DNA from 3 places in the Phyllobacterium sp. CCNWLW183 genome. Region 2 is predicted to be linked to each of the others. Evidence: predicted binding sites of a transcription regulator. Region 2 holds the regulator's gene; each other region holds the start of a gene.
The links. Region 2 encodes LexA, which represses DNA repair genes until DNA is damaged. Its sites were predicted from a motif close to TGTTCNNNNTGTGTTCNG; they were not measured.
Positions count from the first base shown of each region.

Region 1: a site for LexA is predicted at 1,915-1,932, ahead of V9K95_RS05785 (helicase-related protein). Genes of this name have one in related genera too.
Region 3: a site for LexA is predicted at 3,623-3,640, ahead of V9K95_RS03700 (ATP-dependent helicase). Genes of this name have one in related genera too.

Region 1 is NZ_JBBCBN010000002.1:6,974-12,487, reverse strand. It holds gene V9K95_RS05795 (acetyl-CoA C-acetyltransferase) at 1-887, shown strand, start outside; gene V9K95_RS05790 (beta-ketoacyl-ACP reductase) at 1,004-1,729, shown strand; gene V9K95_RS05785 (helicase-related protein) at 2,120-5,134, shown strand; gene V9K95_RS05780 (RNA-binding S4 domain-containing protein) at 5,139-5,514, shown strand, end outside.
Region 2 is NZ_JBBCBN010000001.1:225,058-230,571, forward strand. It holds gene V9K95_RS01150 (ABC transporter substrate-binding protein) at 1-1,029, opposite strand, end outside; gene V9K95_RS01155 (substrate-binding domain-containing protein) at 1,314-2,336, shown strand; gene lexA (transcriptional repressor LexA) at 2,489-3,205, shown strand; gene V9K95_RS01165 (ComEC/Rec2 family competence protein) at 3,313-5,514, opposite strand, start outside.
Region 3 is NZ_JBBCBN010000001.1:779,623-785,136, forward strand. It holds gene V9K95_RS03685 (DMT family transporter) at 1-367, opposite strand, end outside; gene V9K95_RS03690 (Lrp/AsnC family transcriptional regulator) at 513-989, shown strand; gene V9K95_RS03695 (glucose/quinate/shikimate family membrane-bound PQQ-dependent dehydrogenase) at 1,084-3,426, opposite strand; gene V9K95_RS03700 (ATP-dependent helicase) at 3,685-5,514, shown strand, end outside.

The sequences.
Region 1 (5,514 bases), on a different contig from region 2:
TGCAGCAAATCGCCACCGGCGATGCCAACATCATTGTCGCTGGCGGACAGGAATCCATGTCGATGGCGCCCCATTGCGCCCATTTGCGCGGAGGCGTCAAAATGGGCGACTTCAAGATGATCGACACCATGATCAAGGACGGTTTGACTGACGCGTTTCATGGCTATCACATGGGCATTACTGCGGAAAACATCGCCCGGAAATGGCAGTTGACGCGGGAGGAGCAGGATAATTTCGCCTTGGCCTCTCAACACAAGGCTGAGGCTGCGCAAAAAGCCGGACGATTCAAGGATGAAATCGTGCCCTTCACCATCAAGACCCGCAAGGGCGATGTGGTCGTTGCCGATGATGAGTATATTCGTCACGGCGCAACGCTGGAGTCGCTGTCGAAGCTGCGCCCGGCCTTCGATAAAGAGGGAACAGTCACCGCCGGTAATGCATCGGGGCTGAATGATGGCGCCGCGGCTGTTGTCCTCATGAGCGAGGACGAGGCAAAGCGCCGTGGCATCACGCCATTGGCGCGCATTGTTTCTTGGGCAACGGCAGGTGTTGATCCGGCCATTATGGGAACAGGGCCAATTCCGGCCTCACGCAAAGCACTGGAAAAGGCTGGCTGGAAGGCAGAAGACCTTGATCTTGTAGAAGCAAACGAAGCCTTTGCGGCCCAAGCCTGCGCGGTCAATAAGGATCTGGGTTTCAACCCGGATATCGTCAACGTCAATGGTGGGGCGATCGCTATAGGCCATCCAATTGGTGCCTCCGGTGCGCGCGTGTTGAATACATTGCTTTTTGAATTGAAGCGGCGCAACGGGACCAAGGGTCTTGCCACACTTTGCATTGGCGGCGGTATGGGCGTTGCTCTCTGCGTCGAACGCATCAAGGATTAAACCAAATTTTGCCGGCTCTGCGCTTAGCGGGGCCGGCGTTTCTGCGGTGCGTCGTGCACTTCACACTTGTGATTTATTGACTGCATTTACGAGAGATTATTTCAGGGAGGGGAAACATGACAAAAACAGCTATCGTAACCGGTGGTACGCGCGGTATTGGTGCTGCAATCAGCATCGCTTTGAAAGATGCAGGCTACAAAGTCGCAGCAAGCTATGCAGGCAATGATGAAGCGGCAAAAAAATTCAGTGATGAAACCGGTATAGCGACCTATAAATGGGATGTGTCGAGTTACGAAGAATGTACAGCCGGTATTGCCAAGGTGGAGGCCGATCTGGGACCCATTTCGGTGCTTGTAAATAACGCCGGTATCACGCGCGACGCTATGTTTCACAAGCTCACACCAGGGCAGTGGACGGATGTCATCAATACCAATCTGAATGGCCTGTTTAATATGACTCATCCGCTCTGGACGGGGATGAGAGACCGCAAATTTGGACGCATCATCAACATATCGTCGATCAACGGGCAAAAGGGTCAGGCTGGACAGGTCAATTATTCGGCTGCCAAGGCGGGCGATATAGGATTTACAAAGGCACTGGCACAAGAGGGTGCACGGGCTGGCATTACTGTCAATGCGATCTGTCCCGGTTACATCGGAACGGAAATGGTGCGTGCAATTGATGAAAAGGTTTTAAACGAGCGCATCATCCCGCAAATTCCGGTCGGTCGTCTTGGCGAGCCTGAAGAGGTGGCGCGCTGTGTCGTTTTCCTGGCCTCAGACGAATCCGGTTTCATAACCGGCTCAACGCTCTCAGCCAATGGCGGACAATATCTGAGCTAAGACCGTTTTTACTGCAAGCGCGCTGCCGGCTGGAGAATCCAGTCGGCAGAGGTGCTTGACTCTTGGTAAAAACTGATAATTCGCGGCGATGCGCAAAAGTTAATTTTTTTGCGCGATGTGGGCCTCCAACAAGTTGAGTGATTCAGCATGTAGTGATTATGCTTGGAAAAAATCTATATATCGCCGTGAACAAATCGGGAATATGAGCCTAAAGCTGATTCGTAGCCGATTCGTTCTGCTCGCGTTCTATTTCTTAACGGTATATTCCGTGAATCGATTAATGATTGTTTATCTGGATTGAGCCACTTACGTTCTGTAGATGCTGAGAATGCTGTTTGGATGAACGCCAAACTTTGGTTTGCTCATTTGGGCGGTACTGGATTGTAGTTGATGAACCTTATGCCCAAGACCGAACTGCCTCTCACACTGACTGGCCGCGATGTTACGGCAGTTTTGGGGCCCACAAACACTGGCAAGACTCATCTTGCGATTGAGCGCCTGCTCGCGCACCGATCCGGTATGATCGGTTTGCCGCTGCGGCTTTTGGCGCGCGAGGTTTATAATCGTGTCGTGGAGCGAGCAGGCATTGCCAATGTCGCGCTGATTACCGGCGAAGAAAAAATCAGTCCGCCTGGCGCCCGTTATTCAGTTTGCACCGTAGAGGCCATGCCGCGCCATACGGATATGGATTTTGTTGCCATTGACGAAGTTCAGCTTGCCAACGATCTTGAGCGTGGCCACATTTTCACGGATCGCATTCTGCATCTCCGCGGGCGTCAGGAAACAATCCTCCTGGGCGCTGCAACGATGCGTGGCATTCTAGAGAAGCTTTTGCCGGGCATATCCGTGGTTACACGGCCAAGATTGTCCAATCTCGCCTATTCCGGTTCGAAAAAGATTACCCGCCTGCCACCGCGCACGGCGATTGTGGCTTTCGCGGCGGAAGAAGTCTATTCAATCGCGGAATTGATCCGGCGGCAGAATGGTGGCGCTGCGGTGGTCATGGGAACGCTAAGCCCACGAACGAGAAACAAGCAGGTGGAGCTTTATCAGTCCGGGGATGTGGACTATCTGGTGGCAACCGATGCCATTGGCATGGGGCTCAATCTCGACGTGGACCACGTTGCGTTTGCACAGGACCGGAAATTTGATGGATATCAGTTCCGCGATCTTTCACCGGCAGAAATCGGTCAGATAGCCGGGCGAGCCGGACGCCATTTGCGTGACGGAACATTTGGCGTGACGGGCCATGTGTCAGGTTTCTCCGAAGCGCTTGTTCAACGTGTTGAATCCCATGCTTTCGATGCAGTGAAGATTTTGCAGTGGCGGAGTGCTCGTTTTGACTATTCCAGCCTCGATGCGCTGAAGCGCTCCATTGACACTCCGGCACCGATTGATGGTCTGACCAGAGCTCTTCCGGCGGTTGACCAGCAAGCTTTGGAGTTTCTTTCGCGTGATCCCGATATTGCTCCACTCGCAAATACGCCCGAACGTGTAGCACTTTTATGGGACGCCTGCGCCTTGCCGGATTATCGCAAGATTGCACCGGCGCAACACGCTGACATCATTGCGTCCGTATATACTGATCTTGTTGAAAAAGGTCATGTGAACGAAAATTATATGGCAGAAGAGGTTCGGCGGGCTGATTCCATTGATGGCGATATCGACGCTCTTTCGCGGCGTATAGCCCAGATCAGAACGTGGACATTTGTGTCTCATCGACCCGGTTGGCTGGCAGATCAGGCACATTGGCAAGAAAAGACGCGTGAAATTGAGGACAGATTATCCGATGCACTGCATGAACGGTTGACGAAACGCTTCGTAGACCGCAGGACAAGCGTGCTTATGAGGCGCCTGAGAGAGAATACAATGCTAGAAGCCGAAATTAGCCCTGCCGGGGACGTTGTTGTCGAGGGGCACCATGTTGGACGATTAGACGGGTTCCGTTTCACTGCGGATGCTCAAGATGATGGAGCGGACGCCAAGGCGATCAAAGCTGCAGCGCAAAAAGCGCTGGCGGCAGAGTTCGAAAATCGCGCTGAGCGGTTTTCGGCATCCGCCAATGGCGATTTTGCTTTGGCGTCAGATGGGACGCTGCGCTGGATCGGTGCGACTATTGCTTCCGTTGTATCCGGAGAGCAAGCGCTCAAGCCGCGCGCCGTATTGCTGGCTGATGAGCAGCTCACTGGCCCGGCTCGCGACAAGGTTGCCGCGCGGGTTGATCGCTTTCTCAACCACCATATAGACACGGTGTTAAAGCCGCTTGTTGATCTTGCCAATGCGGATGCGCTGGTTGGAATCACGAAAGGTCTTGCCTTCCGGCTGGTCGAAAACTTCGGTGTTTTGCAGCGCCGGGATGTTGCAGAAGAAGTTCGCGGGTTGGATCAGGACTCCCGAGCAGCCCTGCGCCGTCTCGGCGTGCGCTTCGGCGCGTATCACGTATTCTTGCCGGCTCTGCTGAAACCGGCCCCCGCCGGTCTCTTGACGCTGCTCTGGGCGCTCAAAGAAGATGCCAAGGACCGTCCCGGGTATGGCGACGTCGTTCAGGTATTGTCCGCAGGCAGAACCTCTGTGGTGACCGATGCAAGCTTTGATCCCGCATTCTATCGTCTGGCAGGATATAGATTGCTTGGTCGCAGAGCTGTCCGCATCGACATCCTTGAACGTCTGGCGGATCTCATCCGTCCTGCGCTGGCCTGGAAGCCCGGCACGGGCACTCGTCCCGATGGCGCCTATGACGGATCACGCTTTCTGGTAATCCCAGCCATGATGTCGATCCTCGGTGCAACTGCCGATGATATGGAGGAGATCCTCAAAAATCTTGGCTATCGTCAGGAGGCCGTTGAACCTGCGATTGTTGCTGCCAAATTGGCGGAGCTAGAAGCGGTCGCAAGTGCTGCACCAACGAAAGACACTGCAGTGCCTGCTGCAGAACCGGTTGGTCCAGGGTTTGCAAATGCACCAGTGGTGCAAGCTGTAGCCAAACCATCCCAGCCGACTGCTGAAACAGCAACGCCAGCGGTGCCGGAAGAAGCACCAAAGCCAATTCTCTTGTGGCGTCAGGCACGTTTCGATAATCGCAATAATCGTGGAAATCACGAGAAACGCGATCATCAGCGCGGTGGGCAAGCACGGAACGGCCAATCTGAGCAGAGAGCTGCCCAGCCCAACCGCCCGGCTGCGCCGCAGAATGAACGTGGTGAACGCAAGGAACATTTCCGGGGCAAAGGCAAGCCCGCAGGCAATGAGCGCTTTAAACAGGATGGCGCGAAACATGGCGGAAAACCACAGGGACAACATAAGGCTCCAACCAAGCGTCCCGAGCGTGAGGAACGTCCAGTTAAAATCGACATGGACTCGCCTTTTGCCAAGCTGCTCGCTTTGAAGGAACAAATGAAAAAATAAAATGATGGCAGAGGCCGATAACGAAGGAAAGAAAGGACGGCGCATTGATAAATGGCTGTTCTTTGCGCGGGTGGTAAAATCCCGCTCACTTGCGGCCAAGCTGGTATCCAGCGGGAATGTCCGTCTAAACAAAGTGAAAATTGATCAGCCATCGCAGAATGTCAAAGTAAGCGATGTGCTGACAATTTCCTTGGACCGTCGTGTCCTGGTTTATGAAGTTGTTGCGGGTGGAGAAAGGCGCGGGCCAGCTGAAGAAGCGAAGAAACTCTACAGGGATCTGTCTCCGCCGCCCATGCCGAAAGAAATTAGCCGTCTGGACGCTTTGCCAAAGCGTGATGCCGGCAGCGGCCGACCAACAAAAAGGGAGCGCCGGCAAGTTG
Region 2 (5,514 bases):
TTTGATGGTCGGCAAATGAGAAATATTGATTGCCATTTCCTTTTGCTGCTTTTCATCTGCCAGGAACAAAGCAAGCTTTATGGCCTCATCCGGTGATTTGGAATATTTTGAAACAGCCACATTCCAACCGCCCAGCGTTGCGGCAGATTTCTCGCCCTCTTTTCCCACGGGCAGCGGCGCAACATCGAACTTACCTTTGACGGCGCTGTCAGCGCCTTGGCTCAATGAATAAGCGTAAGGCCAATTCCTCATGAAGACGGAATTGCCTGTCTGCCAGACCCCGCGGGACTCTTCTTCCTTATAGGCCAGCGCACCCTTTGGCGATATGGTGTCTATCCAGCCTTTGGCACGATCAATCGCAGCAACCGCCTCCGGATTATTGACCGAGATCGTACCGTCAGCCTCAACAATCTGGCCGCCGCCGGATGATTTTATCCATTCCAATGCATTACAGGTTAAACCCTCATAGGCATTTCCCTGAAACACAAATCCGAACATTCCCTTGTTTCCGGCTTGGCGCTCGCCATCCTGCACTTCCTTGGCGGTCGCAGCCATCTCATCCCATGTCTTGGGAACCGGCTTCTTGTACTTTTCGAGCAGATCCTTGCGATAATAAAGTGCTGGCGCATCTGTGTATAATGGCAGGGCAACCAATTTGCCGTCCACTGTCTGGCTTTCAATGATCGACGGGAAATGCTGGTCGACCACGCCTTTTGCCGCTTCGGTCAGATCGAGAAATTGCTCTGATAGCTGAGGCGCCCAAACCACATCGGTCTTATAGACATCGATATCCGAGTTTCCGGCTGCAAGCCAAAGGCGATACTGACCGAAATTGTCAGAACTGCTTGATGGCATCGCCACAATGGAAACCTTGTTGCCTGTTTCTTTTTCAAAGCGGTCAAGCTGCTTGCGCAATTCGGCATTTTCATTGCCGGTCGAGCTGTAAACAATAGAAAGATTGGCTGCATAGGCACCTGAAGACAACAGCGCTGTAAGCAGGATGCCCGCCAAAACTGAACTCTTTTTCATAAATCCTCCCAGAAATATTTGATGGATCAACCCATGCCGGACGGCACTCAATCCCCAATTGACGATCCTCCTCAAGCACATCAGATAGTGAAATTAACCTATCCAAAGCGCTTTGGATAAAAGGTGTCAAAACGCAAAACGAATGTCAATAAATAGTTTATGAACGCCATTAATCAGGCAAATAAAATTGTGCAGATCATTTAAAGCGCTTTGAAGTATGATTATATTACGAAGGCAAAGACATCTAACGACGCAGATAGGAATACAGTTTTGGACCGTCCGGCATGAAGCTGAAAGAACTCGCTGAAAAGCTCAACCTCTCCCAGACGACCGTTAGCCGCGCGCTGAACGGTTATCCGGAAGTGAATGAGGCTACGCGCGAGCGCGTCAATAAAGCGGCATTGAAATTTGGCTATAGTGCGAATGCAAATGCCCGGCGGCTTGCCATGGGCCGTGTCGGTGCTATCGGTCTGGTTATCCCCGCAGATTCCAGCCAGCGATTTGGGCCTCATACCGCGGAATTTCTTGCCGGTTTGGCGGAGCGCCTTTCCCGGGACGAGATTGATTTTCTGCTCAGTCCCATTGTCGATAATGACGAGATTTCGGTTTATAAGCGCCTGATTTCGAGCAAACGGGTTGATGCGATCATCGTCTCCGGGCCTGTTTTGGTCGATGAGCGCGTATCCATGCTGATCGATGCAAACTTTCCTTTTGTTCTGCATGGCCGTACGAACATAGACAGGCCCCATGCCTGGCTGGATATCGACAATCAGGGCGCATTCTATCAGGCCGCAAGCCACCTCCTCGACCTTGGACATCGGCATATAGCCATGATTGACGGGTTAAGAGGGTTTACGTTCTCTGAGCATCGCGAGCTCGGATATCGCCAAGCGCTAAGCGAACGCGGCGTCGAAATCGACCCGCGCTTCATCGTACACGACTACTTCTCTGATGAAATCGGCTTTCGTGAAACGCAACGGCTGCTTTCATGCACTCCGCAACCGACAGCAATCATTGCAGGATCAATGATGACCGCTTTGGGCGTGTCACGTGCAGTTCGCAACAAGGGTTATCAGTTGGGCAAACAAGTATCGCTCATCACCCATGACGATGTCTTTCCATATCTCAATGCCAGCAACATGGTTCCATCCATGACCACCACACGATCATCAATGCGCTCCGCCGCCACGAGAATCGCTGAAATGCTCGTGCGCGTCCTTGATGGCGAACCCGTGGACAATATTCATGAATTATGGCCCGTGGAACTCACAGTACGCCAGTCGAGCGGTCCTCCGATAGGCGGATAGGCCCATATTTTGCGTCATTCCATCTGATTTTCAGAGTAATTGGGCATATAGGGCTGGTTTATACCAGATATTAATCCTTGTGGAACACAACTGGAACATATAGTGTTTGTTCTGGTTTTGTTTTTCCGATTCCACACTTAAGGATCGCCCCTATGCTGACGCGCAAACAACATGAACTTCTGCTCTTCATACATGAACGGTTGAAGGAAACGGGCATTCCCCCTTCTTTTGATGAAATGAAGGACGCACTTGATCTCGCATCCAAATCCGGCATTCATCGCCTGATTACCGCACTGGAGGAGCGAGGATTTATTCGTCGGCTAGCAAATAGGGCACGGGCGCTGGAAGTGCTTCGCCTGCCCGACTCGATTGCGCCGGGTCTGAACGCGCAACGCAAATTTTCTCCGAGCGTTATTGAAGGCAGTTTGGGACGAAATGTTGCGCCGCCTCGCCCGCAAGCAAGCACTGCCGATATTGTTGCTGCCAACATGATCAGCATTCCTGTTATGGGACGTATCGCTGCCGGTGTGCCGATCGCTGCAATTCAAAACCAGACTCACATGCTCAATCTCCCGCCCGATATGATCGGCAGCGGTGAGCATTATGCGCTTGAGGTCAAAGGTGACTCCATGATCGAAGCGGGTATTTTTGACGGCGACACTGTTGTTATCAAGCGCGGAGATACCGCGAGCCCCGGTGAAATCGTTGTGGCACTCGTGGATGATGAAGAAGCAACGTTGAAGCGTTTTCGCCGAAAAGGTGCATCCATTGCTCTCGAAGCAGCAAACCCCGCCTATGAAACCCGCATCTTTGGACCGGACCGCGTTCAGGTACAGGGCAAGCTGGTCGGTCTGATACGCAGATATTGATGGCGTTTACGCTTCGCTGGACGGTGTGCTTTTGTTCGTAGGCTCCATTCGAACAGCCACAGAATGGCAGCTAGCGAAAAATGTTTAGGACTACCATAAACGCCGAACTACATTTTCTTGCCTGTATCCGGTGGTTTCTTGGATAGTTGCCGCTCTTCAAGATTGCGCGCGGCGCGGGAATAGATGCGGTAATTATTCCAAGGGCGGTTGGGCGTGCCAATCGCATATTTTATATCAACCGAATTCAGGCGTTGAGAAAGCTCTTGTTTTGCCAAATCGGTGCCAACTGGTGTGGAATCGGCTTCGACAGAGTCAGATTGTGGAGCATCAAACCTGATCTCCGCAGCGCCTTTGAGCGCCAGCATTTGCGATGAAAGCAACAATTTTCCAGCATTTGGACAATTTGCAGCCCTCGCGGCAAAAGCCAAAATGATGATATCCCCTTCTAGGCATGCATCTGCTGTTCTTGTTGCATCATCGGTATAGGCAACGATTAATCCTCCCGGCTCCCGGGCAGTGCAAAGCTTATTGTTACATTCGAACTGAACGCCGCTTGCAACATCGCCTTTCATTGCCGGCTTAATAATCTGCCCGGCCCTATACCCCAACTGCCAATTATCGAGGCTGAAGGCGCTGCCTGCTTGTTTATTGATCGCCAGATGGTCGTCGTCCGTTCTTAACGCGACCAGTTTTCCGTCTTCTGAGACCATAATCGCAGGATAGGATGCCCGTCCCGTCAAACCAATTGCCAATGCTACCAATGGCAAGGCAAGCAGGCGCAACCACGTTGAAAGAAATAGAAGAAGCAAAAGCCCTATCGCCATAAGAATAAGCGAAGTTTCGGACATCAGCCCAAGATTTCCACTTGGTGAATGCGACGCCACGGCTTTTGCTATGGCGATAACAATCTCGATGCCCCATCCCATGATTTTAAACGGAAGCCAATCGAGGTCAAAAGGCATGGCGAGCAGGCCAAGCACTGCGAAGGGCATCACGAGAATTGAGACAATTGGTAGCGCCAAGGCATTTCCGACAAGGCCAAAAGGAGCGGTATTATTGAAATGATAGGCAGCAAAGATCGAGCTGGCTCCGCCAGCAACCAGCGAGGTCATGGCAATGCCGCCAATATAGGCCGTTGCTTTTGATGGAAACAGCCATATGCCGGCCTTGGCACTTGTCTGTTTCCGTAGGCCTCGTCTCAAATGGTAGCGTGACCACCAGCCATAGAAAGCTATAAGGGCAGCAGTTGCTGAATAGGACATCTGGAAACTTGGTCCGAGAATTTCATGTGGTGAAACCGCAATTGTAATTGAGGCGGCAATTGCGAGATTACGCATCGATATCGCCGCGCGATCAACGGTCATTGCAAGCAACATGACTGCCAGCATCACAAAGCTGCGTTGTGCGGCAACGTCGGCGCCTGAAAGCAGAAGATAGAATGCCGAGCCAAACAGGGCGATGACAGCCGCGAGTTTCTTGACGGGATAGCGGGCCGATGCACTTGGAAAGAATGCGAATACAGCGCGCAGCGAACCTATGCTGATTGCAGCCACCAATGCCATATGGAAGCCGGATATGGACAAAATATGTGACAAGCCGCTGCGGCGCATGGCATTGTTGGTCTCCTCGCTTATGCCGTCGCGCTGCCCTGTCACCAGCGATGTCGCAATATCGCCCGGCTCCCCTTTAATGCTTTTCAATATGCGATGGGTGAGTTGCTGGCGAATATTGCTAATTGTCAGGAATGCCGCTGCTGCTATTCCGGCCTTTGGCGCGACATCGGCTTTTTGAGGCAGGCCCAGCAAAAAGCCGTTGGCTCCAATGCCGCGATAATAATTGTTAAAGGCAAAATCATAATTGGCTGGCCGAACCGGGCCCGATTGCGGACGCAGATGGACCAGTGCTTTGAGTCCATCGCCAATGCTCAAATCTCGCGGCAAATGACGTGCAGAAACCGCAATACGCTCCGGTCCATAACGCAATGAAGGACGTTCGGTGCCTATGACGTCAAGGATCACCCGCCATCCTCCGTTTGCATCCTTTGCCAATGCTGAAATACGCCCCGTCACCCGGGTCGTCACTTCAGACCCAAGCATAGGCGTCGCTGCTCTGTTGGTTTCCAGCTTTGCGCAAACCATGCCCGCCGTGATTGCCATGAAGCCGAGACAGACCATCCTTATCGAAGGTCTGTTGTGTGCCAGCAGATAAAATACGACAAGCAGCGTGATTCCCAGGATCATCGGACTTAGTCTTGGCTCTCCGCTTGCGCCGAAATAAAGGATAGCTCCAGTTCCAGCGAACACCGGCAA
Region 3 (5,514 bases), 550 kb from region 2:
CCCCGATCAGTGCGGCTGCAAGGGGCATTGAACCGCCGAGCAGCACGCCTACGGCGGCGGCGGGCGTCGAATGAATGGCGAAGGTGGTGATCTGGAAGAACAATACGCCCGCGCCACAAACCATGATTGCGAGCAACGCCAAGGGAACATTGCGGGGCAGCAAGCCCGTCTTCAGCCAGACCGGCGCCAGCACCAGCGCGGGAAGACCGTAACGAATGAGCCCAAGATCGATAGTACCAAGATGCGTACCGCTGGAATGGCGGGTGGCAATGATCCACGTTGCCCAGATGAAGACCGTAACCAAAGCGCCGGCATAACCGGGAGCCAGAGAGGCAGATTTGTTGATTTCGGGTGAGATCGCAACCATTGAAATATCCTTTCAGATTAGTCTGAATGTGTTTCCATGGGAGCAATATAGAGCGAATGCCTCTGGCATGTCCTTGCAAGTTGATGCCACTTAACCTATGATTTCAGCTACTTTCGATAAGATTCAACTTTGTTAAAGGCAGAATATGCCAAATCTTGATAAATTCGATATTGGTATTCTTGAGGCACTGCAAGGCGATGCGCGGGCCACAAATGTCGAGATTGCAGAAAAGGTGAATCTGTCACCTTCTCCTTGCCTGCGGCGCATCCGAAATCTGGAAAAGTCCGGCGTCATTCGAGGTTACCGCGCCGATATTGATCGCAAGGAAGTCGGGCTTGGACTGACCGTCTTCGTGGAAATAAAGGTGGGACAGCACAGCAAGGCAAACTCCGAACTTCAGCAAGCGGCTTTGATCGCCATGCCGGAAGTGACCGGCGCGTTCCTTATTTCAGGAACCGCGGATTTTCTTGCTGAGGTGGTGGTGGAAGATCTCTCCGCCTATGAGCGGTTTCTTACGGAAAAACTGCTGGTCCTGCCCGGCATATCGGACATTCGCTCAAACTTTGCCATTCGCACAATCAAGACCAACAGTCCCTTGAAACTACCGCGCGCTAAAATTTGATCATATCTGCACGAATGTTTCGCGTGGTTCCCGTCTTTCCCAGCTACTCACGAAAAGGCTTCTCGCTGGGATTAATCGACCATTCGCCTCACACTCATTTTGGCAGAGTATAGGCGATGACATAATCCCCCGGCTTTGTGCCGACCGAACCATGGCCACCCGCAACAATGACCACATATTGCTTGCCATCATCCAAGGAGAAGGTCATCGGCGTTGACTGGCCACCGGCAGGAAGGCGAGCCTCCCAAAGCTGCTTGCCATCAGTCACGTTATAGGCGCGCAGATAATCATCAACCGCGGCCCCGAGAAACGCAACGCCACCGGCTGTGATGATCGGACCGCCAATGCCCGGCACCCCAACCTTGAATGGCAATGGCACTGGCGAGGAATCCCGCACAGTGCCATTGCGGTGCTTCCAAGCGATCTTGCCCGTGCGCAGATCGGCACCGGCGACATAGCCCCATGGCGGCGACTGGCAAGGCAGGCCAAGCGGTGAAACAAATGGACCCATCACCACCGCGTAAGGAGCGCCCTCATTGCGGTTAAGCCCCTGCTCGCTACCCTTGGTGCCAACGCCGGGCGGAGGCACATCGGCGCGTGGCACAAGACGCGAGGTAAAGGCAAGATATGTCGGCATGCCGAACATGATCTGCCGTTCCGGGTCAACTGCGACGCCGCCCCAGTTGAACACGCCAAAATTACCCGGATAGACGAGTGATCCTTGCAATGATGGCGGAGTATAGCGCCCTTCATACCGCAATTTCAGGAATTCGATCCGGCAGACGAGCTGGTCGAACATGGACACGCCCCACATATCCTTGCCCGTCAAAGGTGGCGGCGAGAATGTCAGGTCCGAAATCGGCTGCGTGGGAGAGGTAAAGTCACCCTCGATAGCGCCTGTCGGCGCGGGAATTTCCTTGATCGGAATGATCGGCTCGCCCGTACGGCGGTCGAGAACATAGAGATCGCCCTGCTTGGTTGGTCCTACCAGTCCCGGCACTGTGCCATTGACCGTATTGATATCAACCAGCGTTGGTTGTGCAGGAACATCCATGTCCCAAAGATCATGATGGACAGTCTGGCGCACCCAGCGCATCTGACCGGTATTAAGATCAAGCGCAACGATTGAGGACGAGAATTTCTCCACATTTGCGGAGCGCCCAGCACCAAGCTGGTCAGGTGTCTGATTTCCAAGAGGTACATAGATCAGACCAAGCTTTTCATCGGCACTGGAAACAGACCAGCTATTGGGAGAATTATGCGTGTAGGTCTGTCCATCCGGCAAAGGTGTCGTTACATCCGGATTGCCGGAATCCCAGTTCCACACAAGCGCGCCAGTATTGATATCGAAAGCGCGGATGACACCGGACTGTTCCTTCGTCGAATAATTATCATTGACCGCGCCACCGATTATGATCTTTCCCGCCGCAACAACGGGCGGCGATGTGGAATAGTAATAGCCTGCGGGGTTATAGGGCATGCCTTTTTCAAGATGCAGCGTGCCCTTGTCAGCAAAGGACGAACAAATCTGGCCATTGGCCGCATCAAGCGCAATCAAACGCGCGTCGGACGTCGGCAGATAGACGCGTTCGGCACAAGGCTGGCCTGGCGTGGCAGCAGGATCGGCATAATAGGAAACACCGCGGCAGGTCTGGTGCTGACGATCGGGATTCATGCCGGAATTGGAATCAAACTTCCACTTTTCCTTGCCTGTTGCCGCATCAAGCGCGATGGCCCAATTGTGCGGCGTGCAGATAAAAAGTGTATCGCGAACCTTGAGCGGCGTTACCTGATAAGTCGTCTCGCCAACATCTTCCGGCAACTTGACGTCGCCAGTTTGATAGGTCCAGGCGACTTGCAGCTTGTCAACGTTTTCGGTGGTGATCTGCTTCAACGGTGAATAACGCTGACCATAGGGCGTACGCCCATATTGGTGCCAATCGCCCTCCGGCATATTGCCGCCCAGATCGACAGTATCCGAGACAATTTCCCTGCTCAATTCACCCGTAATTTGCAAAGGATCCTGGGTCATCGAATAGCCTGCGACAACCAGCGCCACAACGACAGCAACGGACAACGACAGAGCCGGAACAGCGGAGGAAGAACCAGAACCGCTTGCAGATGAATTCAAGCCCCGTCTGATCCATGGTGTGAGCAGCCACAGGCCAAGGATCATGATGACGCCGCCGCGTGGCGCAAGCTGCCACCAGTCGAAGCCGATTTCCCAAATGGCCCAGCCAAGCGTTCCTACCACCAGCAGAGCATAAAGCAGCAGAGCGGATAACCGCCTACGGAAGAGCAGAAAAGCAACCACAAGGAACGCAAGCGCAGCAATGATATAATACCAACTGCCGCCCAGGACAGCGAGCCATACACCGCCGACGCCAAGAGCCGCGCCAATGAGAAGGAAAATGAGTGCCGTGAGAGTGATTGCCATGAGGAAAGTCCCTTTCCGATCTCAATCAAAACCAGATGATCCTGACATGAGGCGACGAATGTTGCCATCGGCTGTCAAAACCTTGAAGTCACGAGTCATTAATCAAAATGGGTAGGCTCATAAATCGAGTGACGCAATATCCTGACTTGATATTTCAACCGCCCACTTCAATTGAAAGTGGGGGGCTAATTGCAATTGTTCTCTTTTTGTATCGCATTTTTCTGGTTTTTCGGTACCGAATCACTACATTGGGTTCAAATGTCTGGATTACCTGACGATATTCCGTTTTTCGACGAACCTGATGCGCCCCGCCAGCCTTCGGGCATAGCTGCACGCGCCATGCAGGCGCGTAGTGCACCACCTTATCTCAATGGACTTAACCCCGAACAGCGACTGGCGGTTGAAACCACCGAAGGGCCTGTACTCGTTCTGGCTGGTGCTGGCACTGGCAAAACACGGGTTCTGACTTCCCGTATTGCGCATATCCTTTCGCTCGGCAAAGCTTGGCCAAGCCAGATACTCGCCGTCACCTTCACGAATAAAGCAGCACGCGAGATGAAGGAGCGCATTGGCGTTCTCGTCGGCGGTGCTGTCGAAGGCATGCCATGGCTCGGCACGTTCCACTCCATCGGCGTCAAGCTATTGCGCCGCCATGCGGAACTCGTGGGGTTGCGCTCCGATTTCACCATTCTGGATACGGATGATGTCATAAGGCTGATCAAGCAGATCATTCAGGCGGAAGGGCTGGACGACAAGCGCTGGCCCGCCAAACAATTTGCATTGATGATTGATGGCTGGAAGAACAAAGGGCTCGGACCTTCCGAAATTGCTGAAGGCGATGCCCGGTCGTTTGCCAATGGTAAGGGCCGAGAACTTTACACCGCCTACCAGAACCGTCTGAAAACATTGAATGCCTGCGATTTTGGCGATTTGCTATGCCATCCAATCCGGATGTTCCGCGCCTATCCCGATATCCTCAAGGAATATCACGCCAAGTTCCGCTATATTCTCGTCGACGAGTATCAAGACACCAATACCGCGCAATATATGTGGCTGCGCCTGATCGCGCAGGGTTCGAAGAATGTCTGCTGTGTCGGCGATGATGACCAGTCGATCTATGGCTGGCGCGGGGCAGAGGTAGACAATATTCTACGCTTCGAAAAGGATTTCCCGGGCGCAGTCGTGATCCGGTTGGAGCGCAATTATCGCTCTACCGCGCATATTCTTGGCACCGCATCACATCTCATTTCCCATAATGAGGGACGGCTTGGCAAAACGCTTTTCACCGATGCCCCAAACCCGGAAGATGCCAAGGTCAATGTGCATGCCGGCTGGGATTCCGAGGAAGAGGCTCGGGCAGTCGGCGAAGAGATCGAACAAGCGCAGCGCAAAGGCCACAATCTCAATGATATTGCCATTCTTGTGCGCGCTTCCTTTCAGATGCGCGAGTTTGAAGACCGCTTTGTCACGCTAGGTCTGAATTACCGCGTTGTCGGTGGTCCACGCTTTTACGAGCGCATGGAAATACGCGATGCGCTGGCCTATTTCCGCGTTGTTGCGCAGGGTTCCGACGATCTGGCGCTGGAGCGCATTATCAATAATCCCAAGCGCGGTCTTGGCGAAGCTGCAATCCGGCAGGTGCATGATTATGCCCGCGCCAAGGACATCGGCATGCTTGATGCAGCCGCAGATCTTGTTGAAACTGAGGAGTTGAAGCCCAAACCGCGCTCGGCTTTACGCGAAGTGGTGGAAAATTTCCGGCGTTGGCAGTCGCAAATTGATTCCGTACCCCACACGGAACTGGCGGAAAAGATTCTCGACGAATCCGGTTATACCGCCATGTGGCAGGCAGACCGCTCAGCCGAAGCGCCGGGTCGCCTCGAAAACCTTAAAGAGCTTATCCGCTCTATGGAAGAATATGAATCACTGCGCTCTTTCCTTGAGCATGTCGCGCTGGTCATGGATGCTGAGCAGAACGAAAATCTTGATGCTGTAAACATCATGACACTGCACTCGGCAAAGGGGCTGGAATTTGAAACGGTCATTCTTCCCGGCTGGGAGGAGGGTCTGTTTCCGCATCAGCGTGCG